Regions from separate parts of the uncultured Hymenobacter sp. genome, predicted to be linked through region 1. Evidence: riboswitches for the same ligand, from Rfam matches in the RefSeq annotation. Region 1 holds a riboswitch; each other region holds the start of a gene.
What was found. Region 1 has a riboswitch for S-adenosylmethionine ahead of metH (methionine synthase). Riboswitches for the same ligand answer to the same signal wherever they lie in the genome.

Region 2: linked by a shared signal. The riboswitch ahead of ACFE7X_RS01750 (O-acetylhomoserine aminocarboxypropyltransferase/cysteine synthase family protein) and the one ahead of metH (methionine synthase) in region 1 are both predicted to bind S-adenosylmethionine.
Region 3: linked by a shared signal. The riboswitch ahead of ACFE7X_RS03415 (RimK family alpha-L-glutamate ligase) and the one ahead of metH (methionine synthase) in region 1 are both predicted to bind S-adenosylmethionine.

What each region holds. Positions count from the first base shown of each region.
Region 1 is NZ_CAXTBM010000029.1:42,836-46,087, forward strand. It holds gene ACFE7X_RS13610 (M14 family metallopeptidase) at 1-774, shown strand, start outside; SAM riboswitch class I at 1,080-1,190, shown strand; gene metH (methionine synthase) at 1,263-3,252, shown strand, end outside.
Region 2 is NZ_CAXTBM010000002.1:202,679-205,930, forward strand. It holds gene metX (homoserine O-acetyltransferase) at 1-291, opposite strand, end outside; gene ACFE7X_RS01750 (O-acetylhomoserine aminocarboxypropyltransferase/cysteine synthase family protein) at 593-1,981, opposite strand; SAM riboswitch class I at 2,354-2,467, opposite strand; gene ACFE7X_RS01755 (LysM peptidoglycan-binding domain-containing protein) at 2,802-3,101, opposite strand.
Region 3 is NZ_CAXTBM010000005.1:76,677-79,928, forward strand. It holds gene ACFE7X_RS03410 (Y-family DNA polymerase) at 1-432, shown strand, start outside; SAM riboswitch class I at 631-742, shown strand; gene ACFE7X_RS03415 (RimK family alpha-L-glutamate ligase) at 1,226-2,230, shown strand; gene ACFE7X_RS03420 (LLM class flavin-dependent oxidoreductase) at 2,230-3,252, shown strand, end outside.

The DNA.
Region 1 (3,252 bases):
CTAGTAGCTCCTGAAACCCTGGACCGGGTGAACCTGGACCGCTACACCGTGCTGGTGGCTTCCGACGGCACGTATGCCGGGATATCGGCCGCGGCCCGCGAAAAGTTGCGGGCCTGGGTGCAGCGCGGCAACACCCTGTTGGCACTGGGCCGCGGCGCCAAATGGCTAGCCGACAACGGCTTATCAACCAGTAAGTTCAAGGCTACTAGTCCGGCCCCCACGCCGCCTGCCCCAGAAACGGCGCCTGTGCTCGGCGCCGCCAGCCCAACTGCCCCGGCCAGCGCTACCGCTGCTCCATCGGTTTTGCCTAGGCCGGGCCGGGCTGTAGTCGCGCCGGCGGCACCTGCTAGCCCGTTGCCGCAACGACCGTACGTGGGGATGCGCAACACGGCCAGCGCCCAGGAAATTACGGGGGCCATCTTCCACGCCCGCCTTGACCTAACGCACCCGCTTGGCTACGGCTACGACAGTCCCGATGTGTTTCTGTTCCGGGACCATACCGTCTTTATGGAGCGTTCCGCTGGTCCCTACTCCAACCCACTCATGTATACTGCCCGTCCGCTGGCCAGTGGCTTTATTTCCAAAGCCAACGAGCTGAAGCTGCGCAGCACCGCCGCAGTGGATATTACCGACGTGGGGGCCGGCCGAATTATTTCCCTGGTGGATAATCCCAACTTTCGTGCTTTCTGGTACGGCACCAACAAGCTGTTTCTCAACAGCATATTCTTTGGGCAACTGATGCGGGCCAGCCCACCCCCAGCGAGCGAGGAGTAGCCGGATAACCCAGGACGTAGGCCAATCTGTCGTATTCACTTAATCGGAAAACATTAGGACCAAGAAGAAAGTAGCCTCCGAAAAGTAAAGATCCTCGCTGGAAAGGATACGAAAAGGATGAAATGAAAAAGAAAGACGGTAAGTCCGTTCCCAACTGCGTGAAGAAAGATTAAAGGGCATTCCGATAAGCTAATTCGTTATTCCTTGAATTCTTGAAAAGCGCTGCCCGAATTTTAAACAAGCCGACCTATCCTCATAGGTCGGCTTGTTGCTTTCTGACAACTTGGCTAGTACCTTTGCTGAGTCACTTATCCAGAAAGACCGAGGGACTGGGCCCTACGACGTCTTGGCAACCTGAGTAAAACAAGGTGCCAACTCCCATTTCGTCCTATTTCTGCGGCGAAAGAAGATAAGTACGGAACCTGCGCCCGCAGTTTTCTCTTTCTGGATGAGCTGGTTCAACGACGGCATTCTGTAAAGAGAAACCTATGAAAACGCACTGTCCCGACTCCCCGCTTTACGCCATCCTTCAACAGCGTGTACTTGTGCTCGACGGAGCCATGGGCACCATGATTCAGCGGCATCCGCTGGAAGAGGCCGACTTTCGGGGCACCCGCTTTGCCAATCACCCCAAGCCTCTGCGGGGCAACAACGACCTGCTCAGCCTCACCCGGCCCGATATCATCAAGGGTATTCATGCCGAGTATTTCGCGGCTGGAGCCGACATGGTGGAAACCAACACGTTCAGTGGTACCACCATTGCGCAGGCCGACTACGGGCTCGAAGACATTGTGTATGAGCTGAACTATGAATCGGCGCGCCTGGCCAAAGAAGCAGCCGACGAGTTTACAGCGCAAACCCCCGCCAAGCCTCGCTTCGTAGCCGGCGCCGTAGGACCAACCAACCGCACGGCCTCTCTTTCGCCCGACGTCAACCGCCCCGGTTTCCGGGCCGTGACGTTCGACGAGTTGGCTACGGCCTACCACGAGCAGGTTCGCGGCCTCATTGATGGCGGTTCCGATGCTTTGCTCATCGAAACCATCTTCGATACGCTCAACGCCAAGGCGGCCCTTTACGCAGTGCAGAAATTCTTCGATGAAGGCGGCCGGGTGGTGCCCGTCATGATTTCGGGAACGATTACCGACGCTTCCGGCCGTACCCTGTCGGGGCAGACGGTGGAAGCTTTCTGGAACTCGATCCGCCACTTGCCGCTGCTAAGCGTGGGTTTAAACTGCGCCCTCGGAGCCGACCAGCTCAAGGTGTACGTGAAAGAGCTAAGCCGCATTGCCGACGTGCATATTTCCGCTTACCCCAATGCGGGCCTGCCCAACGCTTTCGGCGGCTACGACGAGTCGGCGCAGGAGTTTGCAGGCGTCGTGGAAGGCTACCTCTCCGACCGCCTCGTAACGGTGGTGGGTGGCTGCTGCGGTACCACGCCGCAGCACATTGCCGAACTAGCCAAACTGGCCGACAAGTACGAGCCGCGGCCGTTGCCGGAGGTAACGCCCGCCACGCGCCTAAGTGGCTTGGAGCCGTTCGGCATCACCGAGCAAAGCCTATTCGTGAACGTGGGCGAGCGGTGCAACGTGACGGGTAGCCGCGCGTTTGCCCGCCTCATCCGGACCGGCGCCTATGAGCAGGCCCTGCAAGTGGCCCGCGACCAAGTAGAAGGCGGCGCTCAGATTATTGATGTAAACATGGACGAAGGCATGCTGGACTCCGAGCAGGCCATGACCACCTTCCTGAACCTGATTGCCTCCGAGCCCGATATTTCGCGGGTGCCGGTGATGATAGACTCCTCGAAGTGGAGTGTGCTCGAAGCCGGCCTGAAGTGCGTGCAAGGCAAGAGCATTGTCAACTCGATTTCGCTGAAGGAAGGCGAGGAAGTGTTCAAAGAGCGCGCCCGCACGGTGCGCCAGTACGGCGCCGCTATGGTGGTCATGGCCTTCGATGAGAACGGCCAGGCCGACTCGTATGAGAAGCGTATTGAAATCTGCCAGCGCAGCTACGACATTCTGGTAAACGAAGTCGGTTTCCCGGCCGAGGACATCATCTTCGACCCGAATATCCTGACCGTAGGCACCGGTATGGAAGAACACCGCAACTACGCGCTGGACTTCATCGAGGCCGTCCGCTGGATCAAGCAGAACCTGCCCGGTGCCCTCACCAGCGGTGGCGTCAGCAACATCAGTTTCTCGTACCGCGGCAACGACGTCGTGCGCGAAGCCATGCACTCGGCGTTCCTCTACCACGCCATCCGGGCCGGCCTCGATATGGGCATCGTGAACCCGAGCCAATTGGGCGTGTACGATGAAGTTCCTAAAGACCTACTTGAACTCTGTGAGGACGTGCTGCTCAACCGCCGCCCCGATGCTACGGAGCGCCTCGTGGACTTTGCCGAAACGGTAAAGCAGAAGGACAAAGTGGAAGTAGTAGCCGATGCCTGGCGCAGCTTGCCGGTACAGGAACGTCTACAGC
Region 2 (3,252 bases), on a different contig from region 1:
GGTTTCGGGAGCCAGTGAAAGAGGGCTTGTGGAGCCGTAACAAGAACCAAGCACGTTGGCGCACACCACAAACCAGTCGGCCGGGTCGAAATGACACTCTGTTCCGAACAGGCCCGGCCACCAGCTAAGTACATCGGCGTTGGCCGTGAGGGCGTGGCACACCCACACCACGTTGTCGCCGGTGGCGTTCAGCGTGCCAAAAGTGCAATAAGCTACTTCCACGCCCGCGAGTTCTTGGCCGCTTTCCAGCGTCAAAGATTCGGGCAGATGTAAGCTTTGGTTTTCAGGCATTTTGTTTGGTAATGAAGTAATGAGAGATGACTGCTATCTCTCAGGCGGCGGCTTCGCGGACGCCAGCTTGCTCGGGCATTCTGTTCTATCAAGTATCAAGTGGCTCGTTTTGCGCTATACATTTGATACCCCGCTACAAACAGCCAACGGGCTGAGCCAGTAAACCAGCTCAACCCGTGCTAGTGTGGGATAGGAATAGCGGCTCCCTCTCTCACAAAAAAACCGCTTCCCCACCCACGTGCTGCGCTTGCTGGAAGAGCCCGGCCGCCCCTCTCACGACCGGCCGGGCTGGTTCCTCTCCCTATACTTCCAGCACGGCAGCGTGTTCCACTTCCTGCTCGGGCAGTGCGTCGCCACTTGTTGCCTCGGACTGCAAAGGTGCAGCGTCGCGTACGGCGTCAAATGCCTGCTGCAAGTCGGCCTGAATGTCTTCGAAATGCTCGATGCCCACGGAGAGGCGCAGCAGCGTAGGCGTCACGCCGGCGGCACGCTGCTCCACTTCTGATAGCTGCTGGTGCGTGGTAGCCGAAGGCTGAATGATCAGCGTTTTGGCGTCGCCTACGTTGGCCAAATGGCTAACCAGCTTCAGGTTATCGATGAATTGAGTGGCCGTGTCTTTGCTGCCTTTAATGGCGAACGTGAGAACCCCGCCGGCCCCGCGCTTCAGGTATTTCTGCGCCAGTGCGTTGTAAGGGCTGCTCTTCAAGCCCGGATAATTTACGGCTTCCACTTGCGGGTGCTGTTCCAGCCAAGTAGCTACGCGCAAAGCGTTTTCTACGGTGCGCTCCACCCGCAAGCTTAGGGTTTCGAGGCCTTGCAGCAGCAAGAAGGAGTTGAAGGGGCTCTGCGAAGAACCGAAGTCGCGCAAGCCCTCTACCCGGGCCCGGATAATAAAGGCGATGTTGCCGAATGGGCCACCTATGCCGAATACATCATTGAAAATCAAGCCGTGGTAGCCTTCGCTCGGCTCCGTGAACTGCGGAAACTTGCCGTTGCCGAAGTCGTACTTGCCACCATCCACAATCACGCCGCCAATACTAGTGCCGTGGCCGCCAATCCACTTCGTCGCCGATTCCACTACGATGTGCGCCCCGTGCTCTAGCGGCCGGAACAGGTAACCACCCGCGCCAAACGTGTTGTCAACGATAAGTGGCAAGTCGTGCTTCTCGGCAATAGCGGCAATCTTTTCGAAATCGGGAATGCTGAAGCTCGGGTTGCCAATGGTTTCCAGGTAGATAGCCTTGGTTTTCTCGTCAATCAATGGCTCGAAGCTCTCTGGCTTGTCGCCATCAGCGAAGCGGGCTTCAATGCCTAAGCGCTTGAAAGCTACCTTGAACTGGTTGTAAGTGCCGCCATACAAATGGGCCGTACTCACGAAATTGTCGCCGGCCTGCAAAATGTTGTTGAGGGCAATAAACTGCGCCGCCTGCCCCGACGACACGGCCAATGCTGCTACGCCACCTTCGAGGGCCGCAATACGCTGCTCGAACACGTCGGTAGTCGGGTTCATCAGCCGCGTATAAATGTTGCCGAACTCCTTTAAAGCAAACAAGTTGGCGCCGTGCTCGGCGTTCTTGAACACGTAGGAAGTGGTCTGATGAATTGGAACAGCGCGTGAGCCGGTAGTGGGGTCGGGCACTTGACCAGCGTGAAGTTGCAGCGTCTCGAAATGATGGGTTGGAGCAGACATGATTCGACTGATTTAAGAAGTGTATGTAGGAAGAAAGAGAGTGTATCTAGCTGAAAATGAACCACAAATAATTGTGGCGGGGGTGCTCTTCCCCAACCGAAGCGCAGTGGCGCAGGGGTGGCAGAACGCAGCGCAGGTGCCGAAGGCGTACCAGTGCTACTGAGTGGCATTAAGGGGCGAGGAGGGTGCCAGGAACCGTCAGGTGGTTAACAACAGCAACAGTGGGCGCTACAACAGCGGCGCATTCGCATTCGAGCGGCCGAAATGGCAACAGTCGAAACACGAAAACCCATCAGCGAACCAGCACGCGTTGAAGCGAGCCAAGCGGATAGGAAAAGAAAAGCGGAATCTAGGTTGTTTTTCATGGTACTCAACTTATCTCTCCCGCCGATGAATGTCGGAACGGGCAGGAATTGGCACCTTTCGCTTCAACGAAGGTTGCCAGTGGGTCACGGAGCCTGTTCTCTCGCCACTTCTGTATAAATCTGAAAACTGTCCCACCGTAAGCGGGGAGTACCGGGTTGGTGATGCAAATGTAAAACCGGATTTAATATTCGCAATACAATCGAAAAATATTTTTTGTTTTCTTTTTCGCTGTATTTGTTATCTCCAAATTTATATCTATTTGTATTAAATATCGCTGATTATCAGGGCGATAAGCTTGCTTTTCGTGAGGCGTAGACAATCTGCAATAGACGAGTTTTCTGCTTTCCGATCTTCCGAAAGCCTTATTCACTGCATTGCTTGTCTGGGTTTGCGGCATAAAAAAAGCCTCTCCTACTACAGAGCGGCTTTTATAATATTTCTAAGAGAATTTTTCCTAGATCTGTGGCAGGGTCAAAACTTGACCTACCTCGATATGGTCGGGGTTGGCGCCGATGGTAGCCTTGTTGGCATCGTAGATTTGGTGCCACTTAGCGGCGTCGCCGTAGTGGTTCTTGGCGATTTTGGATAGCGAATCGCCACTTACAACGGTGTAGCTCTGGCCTTGTGCGGCTGCGGGCTGCGTTTGTTGAGCAGGATTGCCAAAGAAGTCGGTAGCACCGCCGGTAGCAGGCTTAGCAGCGGGTTCTACAGGCTTTTTTTCGCCTTCGTTCGAGAGAAAATCAAATAATCCCATGGTCGTGCGTTGGTTTAAGGTGAAAGCAGAACGCAGCTCATCTTCATGCAATTGATGGCCACGGTGTCAGGCATCATACGCTGAAGCTGGTAAGAAGTTCAGCTTCCGAAAGTCAACAGTAGAGGAGCTGAACATCTTACGGAAGCCCGTC
Region 3 (3,252 bases), on a different contig from region 1:
TATATTTTAACCGTTTTTATCGGCCAAAACCGGTTTGGCCCGACGCCCCCGCCGTATACCCATTCCGCCCAAATCACGCTACCGTCCGCTACCAGCAACACCAGTGACTTGGTGCGCGCTGCCCGCACCTTGCTCGGGCAGCTTTGGCAACCGGGGCTGGCCTACAAGAAAGCCGGCGTAATCCTCGATGGCCTGGAAGGGCACGGTCAGCCGCAGCTCAGCCTTTTCGAGCCGCTACCCGAAGTGCAGCGCCCGCAGTCGGCCGCTCTTATGCGCAAGCTCGACCAACTCAACCGCCGCTTCGGCCAAAACTGCGTTCAGGTAGCCACGGCGGTAGTTCCGAAAGGAGAGCCCGCGCCGTGGCTCGGGCACAAGCGCTTATGCAGCCCCGCCCGCACCACGTCCTGGAGCGAGCTATGGGAAATAGGGTAAAGGCAGATTTCGCAGTGGATTCAGTGTTTCTATGGTGTTTCCATCTAACCTTAAGCTTAGCATGGGACCGATCAAACAGCAACGCACGCAGCCGCGTGCCGTGCTTGGGTGCGAATTGCTAGCGAGTATAGTCTGGTTTGCATTTTCAGTGAGTGCCGCTTTACCTTTGCGGCATCAATTCTTCAAGCAAAAGAATTGTTTTTATACAGAGGCGTGGAGAGACAAGCTCGACGAAACGCCGGCAACCCCCAGATCATCTGGAACGGTGCCAACCGAAGGTCAGCGCAGCCAAGTCCTGACCCTATAAAACAAGTTGCCGTGAAACGCTTCATCAACACCGCCGCCTCTTCCGCTACCTTTTCTGCTTTACAGCATGGGTGTTGTTGCAGCACGTGTTGCTGAGCTATTCATAGGTGGGCGGTCCTGGGTAGCTAAAAGCGAAGGAACGCCCTTGCGTCAGCCACTTTCTGTTAACCTGGTTAATACCTCTGCCGCAGGGCAACCTCAGGTTTTTGGGTTTTAGAGTTTCATTGCTTTCTGACTGCGTAGCGGTGGCAGACCGCCTACTAACTCTAACGCCGCAACATGACATGCTTCCACTTCCTAGTTGGCGGGCTAGAAACTCGAGTTGATTTGGCTTGCAAAGCAGGTTAAATAATTTACTCCCGTATAAGTCGATAATACGTTGTTGTTTCTGGTGCAACCCTCTTCCTCATAGTTCTGTTGTTTGCGCGACTTCACTGCCTCGCGCTGTTCTCTCGATTTTCTGGTCTTTTATAACCCTCTTTTTCTCATGCCTGCCTCAACCAAGCCGATTGGCATCTACTACGAGCACCCCGAATGGTTCAAACCGCTGTTTGCCGAGCTAGACCGCCGTGGGCTGCCCTACGAAAAGATTGACGCCGCTCATCACCTTTTCAACCCCTCGGAAACCGAAAGCCGCTACGCGCTGGTAGTAAACCGCATGAGCTCTTCGGCTTACTTGCGCGGCCACGGCCAGGGTATTTTCCACACGGCGGGTTTTGCTACCCACCTAGAGCGGATTGGCACGCGCATCATCAATGGCTCGGTGGCTACCAGCATCGAAACCAACAAAGCCCGTCAACTCTCGCTGTTTGCTTCTTTAGGCCTGAAATACCCTAAATCGTTTGTGGTGAATCATGCCTCGCGCATCGCCGATGCAGCTCAGCAGCTGCAATTTCCGATTGTGGTGAAGGTGAATATTGGCGGCAGCGGGGCGGGCATTATTCGCTTCGATACGCTGAAAGGCGTGCAGGCGGCCGTAGAAGCCGGTCAAATCGACCTTGGCATCGACCAAACGGCGTTGGTGCAGGAGTATGTGACGCCCCGCGGCGGCAACATTCACCGGGTAGAAACCCTGAACGGTAAGTTTCTGTACGCCATGAAGGTGTACACCACCGGCGAAAGCTTCAACCTATGCCCCGCTGAAATCTGCCAGATTCCCGAAGAGCAGTCCGCCGAATTTTGCCTCACCGAAGCGCCCAAAAAAGGCATCCAAGTGGAAGCCTTCACGCCCCCGGCCGACGTAATTGAGGCCGTGGAGCGCATTGTGGCCGCCGCTAAAATCGACGTGGGTGGTATCGAGTACCTCATCGACGACCGCAACGGCGACGTACTGTTTTACGACATCAACGCGCTGTCCAACTTCGTGGCCGATGCCGTGAATGTGGTGGGTTTCGACCCCTACGCCCGCTTCGTAGATTACTTGGTAACTCAACTTCCTGTTGCTGCTCCGCAAGCTGTGAATGAATCGCAAATCGAAACGGCTGTAGTATAATGAGATACGGATATTGGATGCCCGTCTTCGGCGGGTGGCTGCGCAACGTCGAAGACGAAAACATGCGCGCCGATTGGGACTACGTCAAAACGCTGGCTCAGCGCAGTGAGGACCTCGGGTACGACCTCTCGCTCATCGCCGAGCTGAACCTCAACGATATCAAAGGCGAGGAAGCTCCTTCGCTGGATGCCTGGAGCACGGCTGCCGCCTTGGCCGCCGTCACCAAGAAAATCGAGTTGATGGTGGCTGTGCGGCCTACTTTTCACTCGCCGGCTTTGCTGGCCAAGCAGGCCGCCAACATCGACCACATCAGCGGCGGCCGGCTGTCGTTGAACGTGGTATCGTCGTGGTGGCAGGACGAGGCCAAGAAGTACGGCGTGCACTTCGAGCAGCACGACGACCGATATGCCCGCACCGCCGAATGGTTGCACGTAGTGGACAACCTTTGGAAGCAGGACCACTTCACCTTCGAAGGCAAGTTCTACAAGGTAACCGACTCCATTTTGCAGCCCAAGCCGGTGTCGCGCCCGCGGCCGTTTATTTACGCCGGTGGCGAATCGGAAGCCGCTAAAAACCTGATTGCTGCCCAGTGCGACGGCTACGTAATGCACGGCGACGAGCCCGAGGCCATCGGCCGCCGCATCCAGGACCTGAGTGAACGGCGCGAAAAGCTGGGCTTGCCACGCATGAAATTCGGGGTGGCCGCTTACTCCATTGTGCGCAACACCGAGCAGGAAGTGAAAAAGGAACTGGACCGTATCACCAACGTGCAAGGCTCGGCCGCCGGCTACAAAAACTATCAGCAGTGGCTAGCCGGCACGCAGCTCGAAAACCAGGTTTCCTTGCAAGACTACTCGGTATCGAACCGCGGCCTACGCTCTGGCCTGACGGGCACGCCCGACCAAGTAGCCGAGCGCATTGCCGCCTTCGAAGCGGTAGGCGTAGACTTGTTCTTGTTGCAGTGCAGTCCGCAGCTCGAAGAAATGGAACGCTTCTCGGAAGCCGTAATTCAAGTCCTGGCT